2 regions of the Allobosea sp. FG18 genome follow, and region 2 is predicted to be linked to the other one. Evidence: riboswitches for the same ligand, from Rfam matches in the RefSeq annotation. Region 2 holds a riboswitch; the other holds the start of a gene.
What was found. A riboswitch is a leader RNA that binds a small molecule or an ion and turns the genes downstream of it on or off. The one in region 2 is predicted to bind glycine.
Positions count from the first base shown of each region.

Region 1 (9,883 bases), on a different contig from region 2:
CCCAGAAATGCGGCGGCGTCCACAGGAAGATGATCGCGAACAGAACAATGGAATGCCAGCCGAAACTGCCGGTCATGACGGCCTCGCCGATCATCGGCGGGAAGGCGCCGGCGGCGCCGCCGATCACGATGTTCTGCGGCGTCCAGCGCTTCAGCCACATCGAATAGACGACGGCGTAGAAGAAGATGGTGAAGGCGAGCATCGCCGCGGCCAGCGCATTGGCGACGAGGCCGAGCACCAGCACCGAGCCGATCGACAGCGTCAGTCCGAAGGCCAGCGCCTCCGCGGGCAGGATCCGGCCCGACGGGATCGGCCGCTTGGCGGTGCGGCTCATCAGCGCGTCGATATCGGCGTCGTACCACATGTTGAGGCAGCCCGACGCGCCGGCGCCGACCGCGATCGCCAGCAGGGCGGCGATGGCGAGGACGGGATGCACCGAGCCCGGCGCGGTGGCCATGCCGGTCAGTGCCGTCACGATGACCAGCGACATCACGCGCGGCTTCAGCAGCGCGAAGAAATCGCGCGCCTCGCCGGTGGAGGCTGTCAGGCCATCGGTGCGGGTTTCGAACGCAGCAGACATCAGTCGAATCGTCTTCGTACTCTTGTGAACGGCGCCCGCGGGCGCAGGGTCTACGCGGCGGTGTTTGCCGCCCGTCTCCGGAACGCCCCTCGGGGCGCTCGGGGGAAGGGCGGCGGCGGGCCGGTGAGGCCCGCCGCCTCGAGCATCTGACCGAAAAGTGGATCCCACTTTTCGGAAAAATCGGATGCTCCAGCAATCGGCGAGATCATCGCGCGTCCATCGACGCGCGATGATCGAAATCTCAGTGGTCCGAGCCGGTGATGCGCGGCAGCGTCTCGAACTGGTGGAACGGCGGCGGCGAGGACAGGGTCCACTCCAGCGTCGTGGCACCTTCGCCCCACGGATTGTCGCCGGCGAGCTGCTTCTTCGTGAAGGCGACGATGACGCCGTAGAAGAAGATCAGCAGGCCGAAGGCGAAGATGTAGGAGCCGATCGACGACCAGAAGTGCCAGCCAGCGAAGGCGTCGGGATAGTCGACATAGTGACGCGGCATGCCGGCCAGGCCGAGGAAGTGCTGCGGGAAGAACAGCAGGTTCGCGCCGACGAAGGCGACCCAGAAATGCAGCGTGCCGATCCAGTCCGGGATCACGTAGCCGCTCATCTTCGGGAACCAGTAGTAGAAGCCCGCGAAGATGCCGAACACGGCGCCGAGCGACAGCACGTAGTGGAAATGGGCCACGACGTAGTAGGTCGCATGCAGCGAGCGGTCGACGCCGGCATTGGCCAGCACCACGCCGGTGACGCCGCCGACGGTGAACAGGAAGATGAAGCCCATCGCCCAGACCATCGGCGCGGTGAAGCGGATCGAGCCGCCCCACATCGTCGCGATCCACGAGAAGATCTTGATGCCGGTCGGCACCGCGATGACCATCGTCGCGAACACGAAATAGCGCTGCGTGTTGAGCGACAGGCCGGCGGTGTACATGTGGTGCGCCCACACGATGAAGCCGACGACGCCGATCGCGACCATGGCGTAGGCCATGCCGAGATAGCCGAAGATCGGCTTCTTCGAGAAGGTCGAGATGATGTGGCTGACGATGCCGAAGGCCGGCAGGATCATGATGTACACTTCGGGGTGACCGAAGAACCAGAACAGGTGCTGGTACAGGATCGGATCACCGCCGCCGGCCGGATCATAGAAGGTCGTGCCGAAATTGCGGTCCGTCAGCAGCATGGTGATCGCGCCGGCGAGAACCGGGAGCGAGAGCAGCAGCAGGAAGGCGGTGACCAGCACGCCCCAGGCGAACAGCGGCATGCGGTGCATGGTCATGCCCGGCGCGCGCATGTTCAGGATCGTGGTGATGAAGTTGATCGCGCCGAGGATCGAGGCGGCACCGGCCAGGTGCAGCGACAGGATGCCGAAATCGACCGACGGGCCGGGGTGGCCGGATGTCGAGAACGGCGGATAGACCGTCCAGCCCGTGCCGACGCCCTTCGCACCCGGAGCACCCTCGACGAACATCGAGATGATCATCAGGATGAAGGCGGCGACCGTCAGCCAGAACGAGATGTTGTTCATGCGCGGGAAGGCCATGTCCGGCGCGCCGATCATCAGCGGCACGAACCAGTTGCCGAAGCCGCCGATGACGGCGGGCATGACCATGAAGAAGATCATGATCAGGCCGTGGCCGGTGACGAAGACGTTGTAGCTCTGGCCGTTGGCGAAGATCTGCAGGCCGGGCTGCTGCAGCTCGATACGCATCATGATCGAGAGGAAGCCGCCGACGAGCCCTGCCATGATCGAGAAGATCAGGTAGAGCGTGCCGATGTCCTTGTGGTTGGTCGACAGGAGCCAACGGCGCCATCCGGTCGGATTGGCGTGATGGGCCTCGTCATGGCCGTGGGCGTGAGCCGCTGTTGCCATTGTTCTTCTCCTCGGCGACTTACTTGGACGCGGCAGCGAACTTGCTGCCCGCGTCTTCGGCATTGGCGAATTTCTGCTTCGCTTCCGCGAGCCAGGCGGCGTAGCGCTCCTGGCTGACGACGCGGACGGCGATCGGCATGTAGGCGTGGTCCTGGCCGCAGATGAACGAACACTGGCCGTAATAGATGCCTTCGCGCTCGGCCTTGAACCAGGTCTCGTTCAGGCGGCCGGGAATGGCGTCGATCTTGATGCCGAAGGACGGGACCGTGAATTTGTGGATGACGTCGGAGGCGGTCACCTGGACGCGGACGGTCTTGCCGACCGGGACGACGGCCTCGTTGTCGACGGCGAGCAGGCGCGGCGCTTCGGCGGCCTTGATCTTGTTGCTGGCGATCGCCTTGGCGCGATCCTCTTCGTTCAGCATCAGCGAATCGAAGGTGAAGCCGCCGTTCTCCTTCGGATACTCGTAGGTCCAGCGCCACTGGTTGCCGGTGACCTTCAGGGTCATGTCGGCCTGCGGCACCTCGAGCTGCAGCTTGAGCAGGCGGAAGGACGGGATCGCGATCACGACGAGGATGAGGACCGGGATGACGGTCCAGCACACTTCGAGCAGGGCGTTATGCGTGGTCTTGGACGGGACCGGGTTCGCCTTCTCGTTGAAGCGGAAGACGACATAGATCATCAGCGCCAGCACGAAGAGCGTGACGATGGTGATGATGATGTTCAGCCAGTCATGGAACCAGTGGATGAACTCGGCGACGGGCGTCGCCGCCCCCTGCAGGTTCAGCTGCCAGGGGGAGGGCATGCCGGTGCCGGCGAGGGCCGGGACAGTCGCCAACGCGGCGACGGCAAGGGCCGTGGCGGCCGCTGTTGCAAAGGTCCTGCTCAGAAATCGCATCGATCCGACATGCTCCTCAATCGACTTGCATGGGAGCCGACCGGCTTGGCCCCACGCATGAAGGGGCGACCGCGAAGTCGCCTCATTCTTCGAGATTGCGATAAATCAAAGATCGCGCTTGCGCCAGTGGCACAATGAAGACTGCCCCCAATGACCGTGCGGCATAATCACGCGAGGCCTTGACGCGCGCGCCGAGCCGCCATGCCGCCTTGACAGGACCCACCCTGCATGGTCCGAACGCGTTTTATGTTGAGAGGCGGCGGGATTCTCTGGCGCGGTCGGCGTTTTGCCTGAATTCTGCGCTTCTGCTGCGGCTTCAAGTCCGGTTTGGAAGGGATGGCAGGGATGATGAGGATCATCGGAGCGCTCGGCGCCCTGGCGCTGGCGCTCATGGGGACGAGCCTCGCCGCCGGCTCCGCTTTCGCGCAGGGCGCGGTGCGCTCCACACATGGCGACTGGCAGATGCGCTGCGAGGTGCCGCCGGGCGCCAAGGCGGAACAATGCGCGCTCGTCCAGAACGTCGCAGCCGAGGATCGTCCCAATCTGACGCTCCTCGTCATCGTATTGAAGACGGCGGACCAGAAGAGCCGGCTCCTGCGCGTCGTCGCCCCGCTCGGCGTGCTGCTGCCCTCCGGCCTCGGGCTCAAGATCGACGACAAGGATATCGGCCGCGCCGGCTTCGTGCGCTGCCTGACCACCGGTTGCGTGGCGGAGGTCGTCATGGACGACGCCCTGCTCGGCCAGCTCAAGGGCGGCAAGAGCGCGACTTTCATCGTATTCCAGACGCCGGAAGAGGGGGTGGGCGTGCCCGTCTCCCTCAATGGCTTCGGCCCGGGCGTGGAGGCGCTGCCGTGATCGATCAAACTCTTCGTCAGGGCCGCTGGCTCGCTTTGCCGCTGTTGTGCCTTGGCCTTGCCGGCTGCGGATCGGGCTCGTCCTCGTCCGCGGGCAACACCGCGCTCAACGTCTTCATGTTCCAGTCCACGACGCCTCCGCCGGCGGATCAGCTGCCGAAGGACAGCGAGGAGGATCCTCTGATCTGCCCCGACGTCATCATCTCCGATGGCGGCGCTGCGATCCGTGCCCAATCCGGGCAGGATTCGAGCGGTCTGCGCTACCAGGTCTCGATCACCAACGTCGCGCGCCAGTGCACGCCGACCGGCAACGGCACCTTCCGCCTCAAGGTCGGCGTCGAGGGCAGGGTGCTGCTCGGCCCGGCCGGCAGTCCCGGCAGCTATGGCGGGACGCTGACGACCACGGTGATGCGCGGGACCAGCACCATCGGCAAGCGCAGCGCGCGCGTCGGTGCCACGATTCCCTCCGGCCAGAGCGGCGCCGATTTCACCCATGTCGAGGAAGGCATCATGGTGCCGGCCGGCAAGGGCGACATCGAGATCTTCGTCGGCCTGGGCGGCGGCGGGCCTGCCGCGCCGGCGCGCCGGCGTCGCTGACAAAACTGCTTTGCCGTGAAAGACGACGGCGCGCCGATTGACTCAGTCGGCGCGTCTTGTATCTGTGCCCAAGCCGCATATCCCCGCGGGAGAGACCGGGCTTCGAGCCCGGCGCCGAAGGCGCAACCGCCCCGGAAACGCTCAGGCAAAAGGGCCGCTGGGGATTTGGCGCTCTGGAAAGCGGCGGGCAGCGATGCCCGCCCACCGACGGGTGTAACTTGTCCGATCCTTTGGGTCGGGCGGGGAAATCTCTCAGGTGCCGAGACAGAGGGGGCGCGTTCCGGACACTATCGTCCGGGGCTTGCGCTTGACTCTGGGAGGGGCATGCCATGGCTGCCGAGGCCAATACCGATACCGCTGGCGCGAGCGCGCCGCTGAAGACCCCGCTGCACGCGCGCCATGTTGCGCTGGGCGCCCGCATGGTGCCCTTCGCCGGCTACGACATGCCGGTGCAGTACCCGATGGGCATCCTGACCGAACATAACTGGACGCGCGAGAAGGCCGGGCTCTTCGACGTCTCGCATATGGGCCAGTGCTTCCTGATCGGTCCCGATCACGAGACCACGGCGAAGGCGTTGGAAGCGCTGATCCCCGCCGATATCGTCAACCTCGCCCCCGGCAAGCAGCGCTATTCGCAGCTCCTCAACGAGGAGGGCGGTATCCTCGACGACCTGATGGTGACGCGCTCGATCGATCCCGATGAGGACGGTGCGCTCTATGTCGTCGTCAACGCCGCCTGCAAGGATGCCGACTACGCCCATATCGAGGCGCGCCTGCCGGCCAATGTGAAGCTGGTCAAGGCCGAGCATCGCGGCCTGATCGCGCTGCAAGGTCCGGGCGCGGCGGCCGCACTTGCCGCGATCGCGCCTGAAGCCGCCGAGATGGGCTTCATGACCTCGCGCACCATGAAGGTCGCCGGCATCAAGGCCAATGTCAGCCGCTCCGGCTATACCGGCGAGGATGGCTACGAGATCTCGGCTGCCGCCGACAGGATCGGCGAGATCTGGGACACGCTGCTGCTCGACGGCAACGTCAAGCCGATCGGCCTCGGCGCCCGCGATTCGCTGCGCCTCGAAGCGGGCCTGTGCCTCTATGGCCATGACATCGACACCACGACCTCGCCGATCGAGGCTGCGCTCAACTGGTCGATCCAGAAGCGCCGCCGCGAGGAGGGCGGTTTCCCCGGCGCCGCGCGCGTCCAGCGCGAACTCGCCGAGGGCGTCTCGCGCATCCGCGTCGGCCTCAAGCCGGAAGGCCGCGCTCCGGCCCGCGAGGGCACCGAGATCGCGACGCCCGAGGGCGAGGTGATCGGCGTCGTGACCTCCGGCGGCTTCGGCCCGACGCTCAATGGCCCCTGCGCCATGGGCTACGTCGCCAAGGCCCATTCCGCGCCGGGCACGCAGCTCAACCTGATCGTGCGCGGCAAGCCGTTGCCGGCCGTCGTGGCGACGATGCCCTTCGTGCCGAACGGCTACAAGCGCTGAACCCTTTTCCAGACAACCGACGCCAGGAGGAAACCATGGCCGAGACCCGTTACAGCAAGGACCACGAATATATCCGCATCGAGGGTGACGTCGGCACCGTCGGCATCTCCGACTACGCCCAGTCGCAGCTTGGCGACGTCGTCTTCGTCGAGCTGCCGACCGTCGGCAAGGCGCTGACCAAGGGCGGCGAAGCCGCCGTGGTCGAGAGCGTCAAGGCCGCGTCCGAGGTCTACGCCCCGGTTTCCGGCGAGGTCGTCGCGGTCAATGGCGAGCTCGAAGCGGCGCCCGGCACCGTCAACGAGGATCCGGCCGGCAAGGGCTGGTTCCTGAAGATCAAGATCAAGGACGCCGGCGAGCTCGACGCTCTGATGAACGAGGCCGAGTACCAGGACTACGTGAAGTCGCTCTGACCGGGTGTCATCCCGCACGCGCCGCGGCACGGAAGTGCTGCTGCGCTGATGCGGGATTGCCCTCAGGACAAGGCGCCTTCTCGTCGCACGGTCCCGTGTCTGCGCAGCGGCATTCCATGCCGCGGCGCGCACGGGATGACACCCCGAAACGGAATCACCCCATGCGCTATCTCCCGCTCACCGATACCGACCGCGAGGACATGCTCGCGCGGATCGGCGTCTCCGATGTCGACGCGCTGTTCAGCGACGTGCCGGCCGGCAAGCTGCTGAAGGCCCCGGTCGACCTGCCCCGCGCCAAGGGCGAGCTCGAGGTCGAGCGCATCCTCGGCAAGATGGCCGGCAAGAACACCGCCGCCTCCGCCGTTCCCTTCTTCGTCGGCGCCGGCGCCTATAAGCACCACGTCCCGGCGACGGTGGATCACCTGATCCAGCGCTCGGAATTCCTGACCAGCTACACGCCCTACCAGCCCGAGATCGCGCAGGGCACGCTGCAATATCTCTTCGAGTTCCAGACCCAGGTCGCCGCGCTGACCGGCATGGAGGTCGCCAACGCCTCGATGTATGACGGCTCGACCGGCACCGGCGAAGCCGTGCTGATGGCGCATCGCGTCACCAAGCGCCGCAAGGCGGTGCTCTCCGGCGGCCTGCATCCGCATTACACCGCGGTCGTCGAGACGCTCTCCGAGATGGCCAATGACGAGGTCGTGGCGCTGAAGCCCGACGTCGCGGCCAATGAGGACATCCTCTCCCAGATCGACGACAGCGTCTCCTGCGTCGTCGTCCAGTCGCCGGACGTGTTCGGCAACCTGCGCGATCTCAAGCCGATCGCCGAGAAGGCCCATGCCCATGGCGCGCTGCTGATCGCGGTCTTCACCGAGGTCGTCTCGCTCGGTGCCGTCGTGCCGCCGGGCGCCCAGGACGCCGATATCGTCGTCGGCGAGGGCCAGTCGATCGGCAATGCGCTGAACTTCGGCGGCCCCTATGTCGGCCTCTTCGCCGCCAAGTCGAAATATATCCGCCAGATGCCGGGCCGGCTCTGCGGCGAGACGGTCGATTCGACCGGCCAGCGCGGCTTCGTGCTGACGCTCTCGACCCGCGAGCAGCATATCCGCCGCGACAAGGCGACCTCGAACATCTGCACCAATTCGGGCCTCTGCGTGCTGGCCTTCACCATCCACATGACGCTGCTCGGCCAGACCGGTCTCGCGCGTCTCGCCGAGGTGAACCATGCCAATGCCGTGAAGCTCGCCGACCTGTTGGCCGGCGTCGAAGGCGTGACCGTGCTCAACGACAGCTTCTTCAACGAGTTCACCGTGAAGCTGAAGAAGCCCGCCGCCGAGGTCGTCGAGGTTCTTGCCGCCAAGGGCATCCTGGCCGGCGTTCCCGTCTCGCGCCTCCTGCCCAAGGCCGGGCTCGACGACCTGCTGATCATCGCCTCGACCGAGGTGAATACCGATGAAGACCGGGCGGCCCTCGTGGCGGCGCTCGTGGAGGTGCTGTGATGTTGAACCGTCAGGGACGTCCCACCCAGGCCGGCGAGGCCGCTCATGCCGAGCACGCGACCTTCACCGGCAACAAGGCTCTCCAGCAGGTCGAGCCGCTGATCTTCGAGATCGGCCATCACGAGGCGACCGGCGTCGATATCGACAAGCCGGCGCCGTTCAAGTCGCGCCTCGGCAAGCATGCCCGCCAGGGCGAGATCGGCCTGCCCGGTCTCTCCGAGCCCGAGACGATGCGCCACTTCGTGCGCCTCAGCCAGAAGAACTACGGTATCGATACCGGGCTCTTCCCGCTCGGCTCCTGCACGATGAAGCATAATGCCCGCCTCAACGAGAAGGTGGCGCGTCTGCCGGGCTTCTCCGATGTGCATCCGCTCCAGCCGACCTCGACCGTGCACGGCGCGCTCGACCTGATGCTCGAGCTCGCCCGCTACCTGATGACGCTGACCGGCATGCCGGCCGTCGCGCTGTCGCCGAAGGCCGGTGCCCATGGCGAGGCCTGCGGCATGATGGCGATCAAGGCTGCGATCGCCGCCAAGGGCGAGGGCGCGACCCGTAATGTCGTGCTCGTGCCCGAATCGGCCCACGGCACCAATCCGGCGACGGCGGCCCTGATCGGCTTCTCGGTGAAGGCGGTTCCGGCCCGTCCGGACGGCACCGTCGCGGTCGAGGACGTCAAGGCCCTGCTCGGGCCGGACATCGCCGCGATCATGCTGACCAACCCGAACACCTGCGGCATCTTCGAGCCTCAGATCGTCGAGATCGCCGCGGCGATGCATGAGGCCGGCGCCTATTTCTACTGCGACGGCGCAAATTTCAACGCCATCGTCGGCAAGGCCCGTCCGGGCGATCTCGGCGTCGACGCCATGCACATCAACCTGCACAAGACCTTCTCGACGCCGCATGGCGGCGGTGGTCCCGGTGCCGGCCCGGTCGTGCTCTCCGAGCGTCTGGCGCCCTTCGCGCCGGTGCCTTTCATCCATGTCGAGAACGGCAAGCCGCATCTGATCGAGTCGCGCGGCGAAGCCCCAGTGGGCAACCAGCCCTTCGGCCGCATGACCGCCTTCCACGGCCAGATGGGCATGTATGTCCGCGCGCTCGCCTACATGCTCAGCCACGGCTCGGACGGCATGCGCCAGGCTTCCGAGGATGCGGTGCTCAACGCGAACTACATCCGCGCCGGTCTCGCCGACCTGATGTCGCTGCCCTTCCCGGATCATCCGTCGATGCACGAGGTGCTGTTCGACGACGAGTGGCTGAAGGGCTCGGGCGTCTCGACGCTCGATTTCGCCAAGGCGATGATCGACGAGGGCTACCACCCGATGACGGTCTATTTCCCGCTCGTCGTCCATGGCGCCATGCTGATCGAGCCGACCGAGTCGGAATCGAAGGCGGCGCTCGACCTCTTCATCGCGACGCTGCGCGACCTCGCCATCGCGGCCAAGGGCAATGACAAGGAGCGCTTCACCAGCGCCCCGCATCACGCCCCGATCCGTCGCCTCGACGAGACCCGCGCGGCCCGGTCGCCGGTCCTGAAATGGGAAAAGCCGGCTCCCGCCAAGGCCGCCGAGTAAGGCGGTTCCCACCATGCTGACGGCATTCGTCAGCATGGTGAAGGACATCAGCAGCTTCTTAAGCATTCCTTGACCATGTCGCGGAATGATCCCCCGGTGCCGCTCTGTGCGGCCCGGGGGTTT
Region 1 is NZ_JBMDKB010000001.1:448,932-458,814, forward strand. It holds gene ACODTJ_RS02155 (heme o synthase) at 1-580, opposite strand, end outside; gene ctaD (cytochrome c oxidase subunit I) at 822-2,444, opposite strand; gene coxB (cytochrome c oxidase subunit II) at 2,464-3,342, opposite strand; gene ACODTJ_RS02170 (invasion associated locus B family protein) at 3,679-4,197, shown strand; gene ACODTJ_RS02175 (hypothetical protein) at 4,194-4,793, shown strand; glycine riboswitch at 4,870-4,960, shown strand; gene gcvT (glycine cleavage system aminomethyltransferase GcvT) at 5,123-6,277, shown strand; gene gcvH (glycine cleavage system protein GcvH) at 6,313-6,687, shown strand; gene gcvPA (aminomethyl-transferring glycine dehydrogenase subunit GcvPA) at 6,849-8,189, shown strand; gene gcvPB (aminomethyl-transferring glycine dehydrogenase subunit GcvPB) at 8,189-9,760, shown strand.
Region 1: it holds a riboswitch for glycine, as region 2 does, so the genes downstream of both, gcvT (glycine cleavage system aminomethyltransferase GcvT) here and ACODTJ_RS07265 (D-amino acid dehydrogenase) in region 2, are expected to answer to the same signal.

Region 2 (9,883 bases):
CGAGCGCCGAGGTCGGCTCGTCCGCGATGATCAGCTCGGGTTCGGGGATCAGCATCATCGCGATCATGATGCGCTGTCCCATGCCGCCGGAGACCTCGTGCGGATAGAGCGAGAAGACGCGCCTGGGCTCGCGGATGCGGACCGCGGCGAGCATTTCCAGCGCCCGCTCCTCCGCCTCGGCCCTGGAAGCGCGATGATGCACGCGAAAAGCCTCGGCGATCTGGTGCCCGACCCGTATGACCGGATTGAGCGAATATTTCGGGTCTTGCAGGATCATCGAGATGCGCTTGCCGCGGATGCCCAGCATCTCGTTTTCGCTCAACTCCGCGAGATCGGTGTCTCCGAGCTTCATCGACTTGACGGTCGACGTCGCGCCGCCCGGCAGCAGCTTGAGGATGGCGCGGCCGGTCATCGACTTGCCGGAGCCGGATTCGCCGACGATGCCGACCTTGTTGCGGCCGATCGCGAAGCTGATACCGCGCACGGCTTCCACCGTGCCGCGCGGCGTCGGGAAGCCGACGCGCAGATCCTCGACCGTGAGGATGGGACTGTTCGGGGTCATCACCATCTCCCTCAGCTGCGCGGGTTCAGCATGTCGCGCAACCCGTCGCCGAACAGGTTGAAGGCGAGGCTGACGGTCAGGATGGCGAGGCCCGGCATGGCGGCGAGATACCAATGCTCGAGCAGATATTGCCGAGCGGTCGAGAGCATCGCGCCCCATTCCGGTGTCGGTGGCTGCGCGCCCAGGCCGAGGAAGCCGAGCCCCGCCGCCGTCAGCGCGACACTGGCCATGCTCAGCGTCACCCGCACGACAACCGAGGGCAGGCACATCGGCATGACGTGCTTGAAGATGATCCGCGGCGTCGAGGCGCCCATGACGCGCACCGCGTCGACATAGTCGCTGGAGCGGATCGTCAGCGTTTCCGCCCGGGCGAGGCGGGCGATGCCCGGCCAGGACGAGAGCGCGATCGCAATGATCGCATTGTCGAGACTGGGGCCGAGCGCCGAGACGAAGGCCAGAGCCAGGATTAGGCTCGGGAAGGACAGGAAGATATCCGTGATCCGCATCAGCAGGGCTTCGACCCAGCCGCCGAGATAACCGGCGGTCGCGCCGATGCACAGGCCGATCGGCCCGACGATCACGGCGACGAGGCCGACGATGTAAAGCGTGGTCCGGGCGCCGTAGACGATGCGGCTGAAGACATCCCGGCCAAGCTCGTCGGTTCCCAGCCAATGCGCCGCGCTCGGGCGCTGGAGCCGCTCGGCCAGGACCTGCTCGAAGGGCGAGTGGGTGGCGATCCACGGCGCCATCAGCGCGACTAGCCCGACCGCCAGCAGGACGATCACGCCGAGAACCGCCAGGGGGTTCCCGGCCAGGCGCAGCCAGGCGAGATAGAAGCTCTGCGACCAGGCCTGGAAGCCGGATTCCGGCGCTTCGGCGAGAAGCCAGGATCGCAACGGGGCGCTGCGCTCGAAAGATTGAACCGTCATCGGGTGCGCGGGTCCAGGAAGCGATAGAGGAGGTCGGTGATCAGGTTCAGGCAGATGAAGACCAGCCCGACGATGAGCGTGCAGGCGAGCACAGCGTTCATGTCGCCGATCATCAGCGCGGTGGTCAGGTACTGGCCAAAGCCGGGCCAGGCGAAGACCGTCTCGGTGAGCACCGCCCCTTCGAGCAGCCCGCCATAGGAAATCGCGACGATGGTCGCGAGCTGGACCAGCACGTTGCGGAAGGCATGGCCCCAGACCACGCGCCGCCGCGACAGCCCCTTGACCCGCGCCGTGGTGACATATTCCTGCCCGAGCTGGTCGAGCATGAAGCTGCGGGTCATGCGGCTGATATAGGCCATCGAGGAATAGCCGAGCAGGAGCGCCGGCAGGATGATGTGCCTGAACGCACTGACGAAGACGTCCCAGTCGCCGGCCAGCAGGGAATCGACCAGCAGCATGCCCGTCCGCCGCGGCACGGCGTCGAGATAGAAGATGTCGACCCGCCCGGAGCCGCCGACCCAGCCGAGCCAGGCGTAGAAGATGATCAGCCCCATCAGGCCGAGCCAGAAGATCGGAACCGAGTGGCCGACGAGCGATAGCAGCCGCACGGCATGGTCGATCGGCCGTCCTCGATAGACCGCCGCCGCGACGCCGAGCGGGATGCCGAAACCGCAGCCGATGATGATGGCGACGGTGGCGAGCTCGACCGTTGCCGGGATGACGTGCCTGAGATCGTCGGCGACGGCATTGCCGGTGAAAATCGCCCGCCCGAAATTCCCGCTCAGCATGTCGCGCAGGAACAGGCCGAACTGGACATAGAGCGGCTGGTCGAGCCCCAGTTTGGCGCGGACGGTCTCGTAGACGCTGGCGTCGGCCTTCTCACCGACCACGGCGGCGATCGGATCGAAGGGCAGCACGCGGCCGATGAAGAAGGTCAGCGCCAGCAGGCCGAGCAGGGTGAGCGCGATGGAGAAGCTGCCGCGCAGGGCGGGAAGCACCCAGCGCGGCCGGCGCGAGCGGACAGGCCGCGGCGGCGCGAGATCGGTCAGGGAGCTCACGGCTCAGTCCTTCTGGATCGTGTCGTAGAAGATCTCGGCGCCGTTGTAGTCGAAGCGCTTGACCCGCTTGTGCAGGGCCATCGCGCCCAGCCGCTGGAAGATGCCGATGATCGGCGATTCCTGCATGTGGCGGCGCTGCAGCTCGGCATAGAGCGCCGCGCGCTTGACCGGATCGCGCTCGCGCTGGGCGGTTTCGACCTGTTCCTTGAACCAGGCACTCGGTGCCCAGGCCGCGCGCCAGGCGAGGAAGTTGGTGGCCTTCGCGGCATCGCTGTTGTCGGGGTTGTAGGCCATCCGCAGCGCCATATCGTTGGCGTCCGGATAGTCGTAGTCGTAGACTGCCATCAGCATCTGGAAGTCGCGGCTGCGCATCAGCGTGTAGAGCTGCGCCGTCGCCATGGTCCGGACCTCCAGCGTGACGCCGGCCTTCGCGGCATTCTGCTGCAGGTTCTGCGCCAGATCCGGGAAGGGGTAGTTCGTCATCGTCAGGATCGTCTTCTTGAACCCGTCGCCATAACCGGCTTCGGCGAGCAGGGACTTCGCCTTGGCGATGTCGAGCCGATAGGGGTTCTCGCCTTTCGGCAGCGCCCCGAACACGCCGGCGGGCACGAAGCTCTGCCGGATTTCGGCGCGCCCCTTCTGCACCGTCTCGCTCAGGCCCTGATAGTCGATCAGGTAGCGGAAGGCCTCGATCACCTTCGGATTGGTGAGGACCGGGTCCTTCTGGTTGAGCGCGAGATAGACGCTGTCGAGCCGCGGCTTGAACTGGAAGCGCAGGTCGGGGTTGGCGACCATGGCGGCAAGCGACGAGGCCTCGACCGACTTGGCGTAGTCGATGTCGTTCTTCTCGAGCAGCAGCCGCTGCGCGCCCGGCTCCGGCACATGCCGCACGATGATCCGCTTCATCGCTGGCGCCCCGCTCCAGTACTTCGGATAGGCTTCCAGGATCACGACTTCCTGGGCGCGCAGGGTGTTCAGGCGGTAGGGGCCGTAGCAGGCGACATTGGTGTTCAGCCAGCCGGCGCCGAGATCGCCCTCCTTCTCATTCGCCATCACCGTGTCGCGGTCGAGCGCCGCGCCCAGGCGGTGGTTGGTGAAGGCGAAAGGCGTGATCGACGGCGCGAGATCCTTCGTCAGGGTGATGACGAGCGTATGGTCGTCCGGCGTCGCGATCTGGTCCGGCGAATTCAGCCCCCAGTCGCGCATCAGGCTGGCGGTGACGAGGTTCAGCTTCAGCGACCGGCGCATCGACCAGGCGACGCTCGACGACGTCACCGGCTTGCCCGAGGCGAAGACCATGCCGCGCCGGATGGAGAAGGTCCACGTCTTCCCGTCCGGGGAGCTCGACCATGTCTCGGCGACGCCTGCGACCACCTTCGACGGGTCCTGATGGTCGAGCGACAGCAGCGGCGTGCACATCTGCCGCAGCAATTCATTGGGGAACGACTCGTTGGCCGCGGCCGGGTCGAAGGTGATGAAGGTCGTAAGGTCGCTCGCCATGACGAACACGTCCTTGGGCGTCGCAGCCTGCCCCGATGTCGCGGCACAGCCGAGCAGGAGCGAGCCCGCCAGAGCGGCGCAGGCAAATCGGATCAACATGTCGGATATCCCTCCCAAGCGGATCGAAATCGACATCAAGGTCGCTTCGACCGCGATATTGTTGGGAGAAGAATGTTGTTAATCGCCGAGATCATCAAGCACAAGATTATGCTTTAAATGCATAATCAAAATACTTTTTTGAAAACATCGCAGATACGGTCAAAATTACCTTGATGCAATGCAATATCACTTGACTCGAAATCGTCAAACTACTTCCTTAAAGAAAATCAACAGAGGTGGAATACGAATATGTCTCTCTTCGCATCGGGCATCGCCTCCGCTGCTGATTGGATCGTTCCGTTGAAATATGCCGCTGCCGCCTCGGTGCTGGCGCTGGGTCTGGTTCCATCGGCGCAGGCAGCGCCCACCAATCCCTGGGAGATCGTCGAATATCCGCGGCCAGGGCGTCTCTCCGCCGACGCCGAGCGCTCCGGCGAACAGGCCTGGTTCGTTCCCGTGGGCAAGGACGCGCAGGGTGTCGACATCCTGCTGCCGACGCGCGTCCTCGTTCCATCGGGGCCCGGTCCGTTCCCGCTTGCGATCGTCAGCCACGGCTCGCCTGCAAACGCTGCCGCGCGCAAGACGATGGCGCCTCCCGAATATCGGGCGGGCGCGGACTGGCTGCTGTCCCGCGGCTACATGGTCGTGCTGCCGCTGCGCCGTGGCTACGGTCCGCGCGGCGGCGTCTGGGCCGAGGCCTATGGCCCCTGCAGCAAGCCCGACTACGTCGGCGGCGGGCTGGCGACAGCGGACGACATCCAGAACGTCGCCCGCTATTTCGCGGGCCTCGATACGGTCCGGGCTGACGACATCCTGCTGGTGGGCCAGTCGGCCGGCGGCTGGGGTTCGCTGGCCGCGGCGAGCCGGAGTCCAACGGGCGTACGAGCTGTCATCAATTTCGCCGGCGGTCGCGGCGGTTATGCCGGAGGCAAGCCGAACCAGAATTGTTCGCCGGACAGCCTGATCGATGCAGCGGCGACGTTCGGGCGCTCGTCGAAGGTCCCGACCTTGTGGATCTACACTCGGAACGATCGCTTCTTCGACAGCACCCTGACGTCGCGCATGGCGCAGGCCTATCGCTCGGCCGGCGGCGATGCCGAATATCACCTTCTGGACTCCTTCGGCGAAGACGGGCACAGATTGTTCCCGACGGCGGAAGGCCGCGCGTTCTGGCAACCTCATGCCGATCGGTTCCTCGATCGCCTTGCGGGACCGGGCGCAAAGCCTTGACGCCGAAGCGCGCAGCGCCAGCATCGCCTGGCATCTGACCCGGCCGAGGAGGGAAACGGCCAGCTGCGGGAAAGATGCGCTCCCGGAGCCGGCATACCGGAACAGTGTCACGATCACGAAAATTCGCGGGAGAGATCGTCTCGGGTCATCCGGGAAGGCGCCGACGGAGCAACCGCCCCGGAAACTCTCAGGCAAAAGAACCGCACCCGAATTGAAACTCTGAAAAGCGGAGCAGTCGCTCCCGCCGACGGTGTAAGTCTGCCGCTCGATGATGAGCGCAGGCGAAGCTCTCAGGCCAATGACAGAGGGGGCGCCATCTCCGCAGGGACTGCGGAAGGAGCGCCTTCTTGTCGATAGAAAACCTCAACATCGCCGTGATCGGCGCCGGGATCACCGGCATCACCACCGCCTACAACCTTCTCAAACGCGGCTGCCATGTCACCGTGTTCGAGCGGCATCCCTATGCCGCGATGGAGACCTCCTTCGCCAATGGCGGCCAGCTCTCCGCCTCGAATGCCGAGGTCTGGAACAGCTGGGCGACGATGCTGAAGGGCATAAAATGGATGTTCACGCCGGGCGCGCCGCTGCTCGTCAGCCCGCGGCCGGGATGGCACAAGCTCTCCTGGATGGCCGAATTCGTTGCCGCCATCCCGCGCTACGAGGAAAACACCATCACGACCGCCCGCCTGGCGATGGAGGCACGGCACCACCTGCGAACGATCGCGGCGGCGGAAGGCATCGCCTTCGACTGCGAGGAGCGCGGAATCCTGCACGTCTATCGCGGCAGGAAGGATTTCGAGGCCGCCGCGCGGGTGACCTCGCTCCTCGCCAAGGCCGGGCTGGAGCGGAAGGCGGTGACTCCGCAGGATATCCGGTCGATCGAGCCCGCCCTGCATGGCGACTTTCATGGCGGGTTCTATACCCCTTCGGACTTCACCGGCGACATCCACAAATTCACGGCCGGCCTGTCGCGCGCCTGTGAAAAGCTGGGCGCCGAGATGCGGTTCGGCGTCGATGTCCTCTCGATCACGCCCGGGACGCGCTCGGTCGAGATCGGCTTCAGCCTGTCCGCAGCGGAACCGCGCGCGCAGGAGGCGCAGGTCGCGACCTTCGATTCGATCGTGATCTGCGGCGGTGTCGGCTCGCGCCAGCTCGCCGCGAAGGCCGGCGATCGGATGAACGTCTATCCGGTGAAGGGCTATTCCATCACGGTGGAACTGCCGGAAAAGGCCGACCAGGACGCCGCTCCCTGGACGAGCCTGCTCGACGATCAGGCCAAGATCGTCACCAGCCGCCTGGGAGCGTCGCGCTTCCGCGTCGCCGGAACGGCGGAGTTCAACGGCTACAACAAGGATATCCGGGCCGCGCGCGTCGAACCCTTGATCGCCTGGTGTCGCCAGCATTTCCCGAAGATGAGCACGCGCCAGGTCATCCCCTGGGCCGGCTTGAGGCCGATGATGCCGGATATGGTTCCACGCGTCATGCACGGCCGAAATCCGCGGGTGTTCTACAACACCGGCCACGGCCATCTCGGCTGGACCTTGTCGGCGGCCACCGCCGACGCCGTCGGCGCGCTGATCACGCAGCGCCCCAACAGCCTGGCATAGAAACGAGCTATCCGCGCGGGCCGGCCGGCACCTCCGGCTGGCCCGCGCCGCTACGGTCGTCACGCTATCCGCGTCGCGACCGGCGTTTGGGTCGCCTCTTGCCGCCGGCCGCGCTCAGATCGAGCGCGACGCGCTTGACGGAAACATCGTCGGGATCGAGCGTGATCTCGAAGCCGAGATCGCGGCAGAGCGCGAGCATCGGCCCGTTCTCGGCCAGGACCTGGCTATGGACGCGCTGCAGCTCCTCGGCCTTGGCCCAGTCGATGATCAGCTCCATGAGCGCACGGCCAAGCCCGATGCCTTTCAGGTCGGAGCGCAGCAGGATCGCATATTCGGCCTCGACATGGCCGGGATCGGCATGCAGGCGAACGGCGCCCGCCGCGTCCCCGCTGCCCTCCTCGATGGCGATGAAGGCCATCTCCCGCGCATAGTCGAGCTGGGTCAGGCGGGCGAGAAAGGCGTGGCTGAACGATTTCAGCGGCGCGAAGAAGCGCAAGCGCAGGTCTTCCGCCGTGACCCGGGCCAGCATCGCGCCGATCAGCAGCTCATCCTCCGGCTTCATCGGGCGGATGAAGAAGCGCCGCTCACCGAGCACGAGCTGCGAGCTCCAGCTGCCGGGATAGGGCCGGATCGCCGGCCGGCGCCGCCGTGCCGGGTCCGGTTCCAGCACGACGCGCGCATCGACCGTGACGACGCCGTTCGCATCGGCGAGGATCGGATTGAGATCCATCGCGCGGATCTGCGGCAGCGCCGAGGCGATGTTGCCGAGCGCCACCAGGACGGCGGCGATGGCACGCCGGTCGGCGGCTGGGACGTCACGATAGGCGGCAAGGAGGCGGGAAACCCGCGTCCGGGCGATCAGGCTCTCGGCCGAGGCGAGATCGAGCGGCGGCAGCGCCACATGCGTGTCGGCGATGAGTTCGGCCGCCGTCCCCCCGCGGCCGAAGACGATGACCGGGCCGAAGCGCGGGTCGACGGAAAAGCCGGCGATCAGTTCGCGAGCCTTGGCGCGATGCGCCATCGGCTGCACCATGAAACCCGTCAACCGCGCCTCGGGACGCTGCTGCCGCAGGCGCTCGGTCATCCGGCCGGCGGCTTCCCGCACGGCCTCCTCATTGGCGAGATCGAGCTCGACGCCGCCTACATCCGATTTATGCGCGACATCGGGCGAGACGATCTTGAGGGCGACGGTGCGGCCGGCCGCGAACTGTGCCCTGGCGGCAGTGGCGGCTTCGGCGGCGTTTCCCGCGATGACGAGGCCGAGCGCCGGAATCCGGAACAGGGCGAGCAGCTGTGCAACCTCGTCGGGCTCGAGCCAGGCTCGGCCTTGCGCGATCGCCCGCTCGACCAGAACGGCGGCAGCCGCGATGTCCGGCTGATCGCCTTCGTCGAGCACGGACGGCGTCGCCATCAGCTCCTTGAGCAGGCGGGCATGCCGCGTCAGGTGCTGGAAACCGACAATCGCATCCTGCTCCGTCACGAAAGACGGAATGCCGGCCGCCGCGAAAATCCCCGCCATCTCCTCACCGCCGCCGACCCAGACCGCGAGCACCGGCTTGGGTCCCGGCGAGGCCGCGCGGGCCTCGGCCAGGGCGCGCGCGCAATCGGCGGCATCGTCCGGCGCGAGCGGGGCATTGAGCGCCAGGACGGCATCGACATCGCTCTCGCCCAGCAGGCGAGCGACCGCTTCGCGATAATCCTGCGCCGTCCGGACGATCGCCGGCTCCCGGAGCTGCCGATCCATACCGCCCGCCTGCCGCAGCCGCGCCGCGGCCAATGCCGCAAGCCCTTCGCCATTACTGACGATCGCCAGCCGGCCGGCATCGGCCGCGCGTGCACGCCCCAGCGTCTCGGCCGCCGCGAAGAGCTCGTCGAGATCGCTGACCCGCAGCAGCCCGGCCCGGTGGAAGGCGGCATCATGCGCGGCGTCGCCGGTGACGATCAGGGCCGAATGCGTCAGGGCCGGCCAGGGCGGCTCGTAATGCGGCGGCTTCAGGACCAGCACCGGCTTCAGCCGCGCCGCAGCGCGTGCCGACGAGAGAAAGCGCGCGGCGTCCGTGACGTCGTCGATCGCGAGCAGGATCGTCCGGGTCGATGGATCGGCGCCGAAATGATCCAGGCAATCGGCGATATCGACATCGGCCCCTTCGCCGAGGACCACGGCACCGGCGAAGCCGATCCCGCGCCTGCCAGCCCAGGCCAGGATGCCGGCCGCCACGGAATTGGACTGTGCGACGAGAGCGAGCGAACCGGCAGCGAGATGCACGGGGACGGCGGTCGCATTGAGGCCGAGGCGCGGCGCGGCGAGGCCGAGCGAGGACGGTCCGAGCAGGCGCACGCCGGCGGCTCGCGCCGCGCGCCGCAGGCGCCCGGCATCGGCGGCCGTCCCGTCCGGCACGAGCAGCCCGGCACAATCCTGCCCGGCCGCAGCCGCCAGCACCTGCTCCGCAGCCGCTGCCGGAGCGATGAGGAGATCGGAGGGCGGCAGCGCTGCGGGAACATCCCCATCCGAAAGCACCGTGAGCGCGCCACGATACGGCTCCGAACGGATCTGTGCCACCAGCACATCCGTTTCAGGCGAGCCGGCGATGGCCGTCACCGTCATCGGTTCAAGCGCGCGTCTGAGCAGGGCGAGCGTCATGGGTCGGCCGTTTCCGTCTGGCGTCAGACCAGCAGACGCGATTCTCCGCGGTCAGGCCAGACATGTTCTATGGGCGCCCGGCCTGCGCTGCCAGTCATCCCGGACGTTTCCTTGAGCTTTTAACCCGGTTCCTCTTCGAGCAGAGCATGTTACAGGGACGCATGGTCGCGCGCCTTACCCTCGTCGGGGTCTCGTCAATCCGGCAGGAAATCAAGAAGAGCCGCTTCATCGCGGTTGCCGGGCCCGTTGCCGACGAG
Region 2 is NZ_JBMDKB010000005.1:24,600-34,482, forward strand. It holds gene ACODTJ_RS07240 (ABC transporter ATP-binding protein) at 1-562, opposite strand, end outside; gene nikC (nickel transporter permease) at 574-1,491, opposite strand; gene ACODTJ_RS07250 (ABC transporter permease) at 1,488-2,549, opposite strand; gene ACODTJ_RS07255 (ABC transporter substrate-binding protein) at 2,553-4,148, opposite strand; gene ACODTJ_RS07260 (alpha/beta hydrolase family protein) at 4,398-5,378, shown strand; glycine riboswitch at 5,495-5,591, shown strand; gene ACODTJ_RS07265 (D-amino acid dehydrogenase) at 5,726-6,985, shown strand; gene ACODTJ_RS07270 (bifunctional acetate--CoA ligase family protein/GNAT family N-acetyltransferase) at 7,050-9,626, opposite strand; gene ACODTJ_RS07275 (IMPACT family protein) at 9,773-9,883, shown strand, end outside.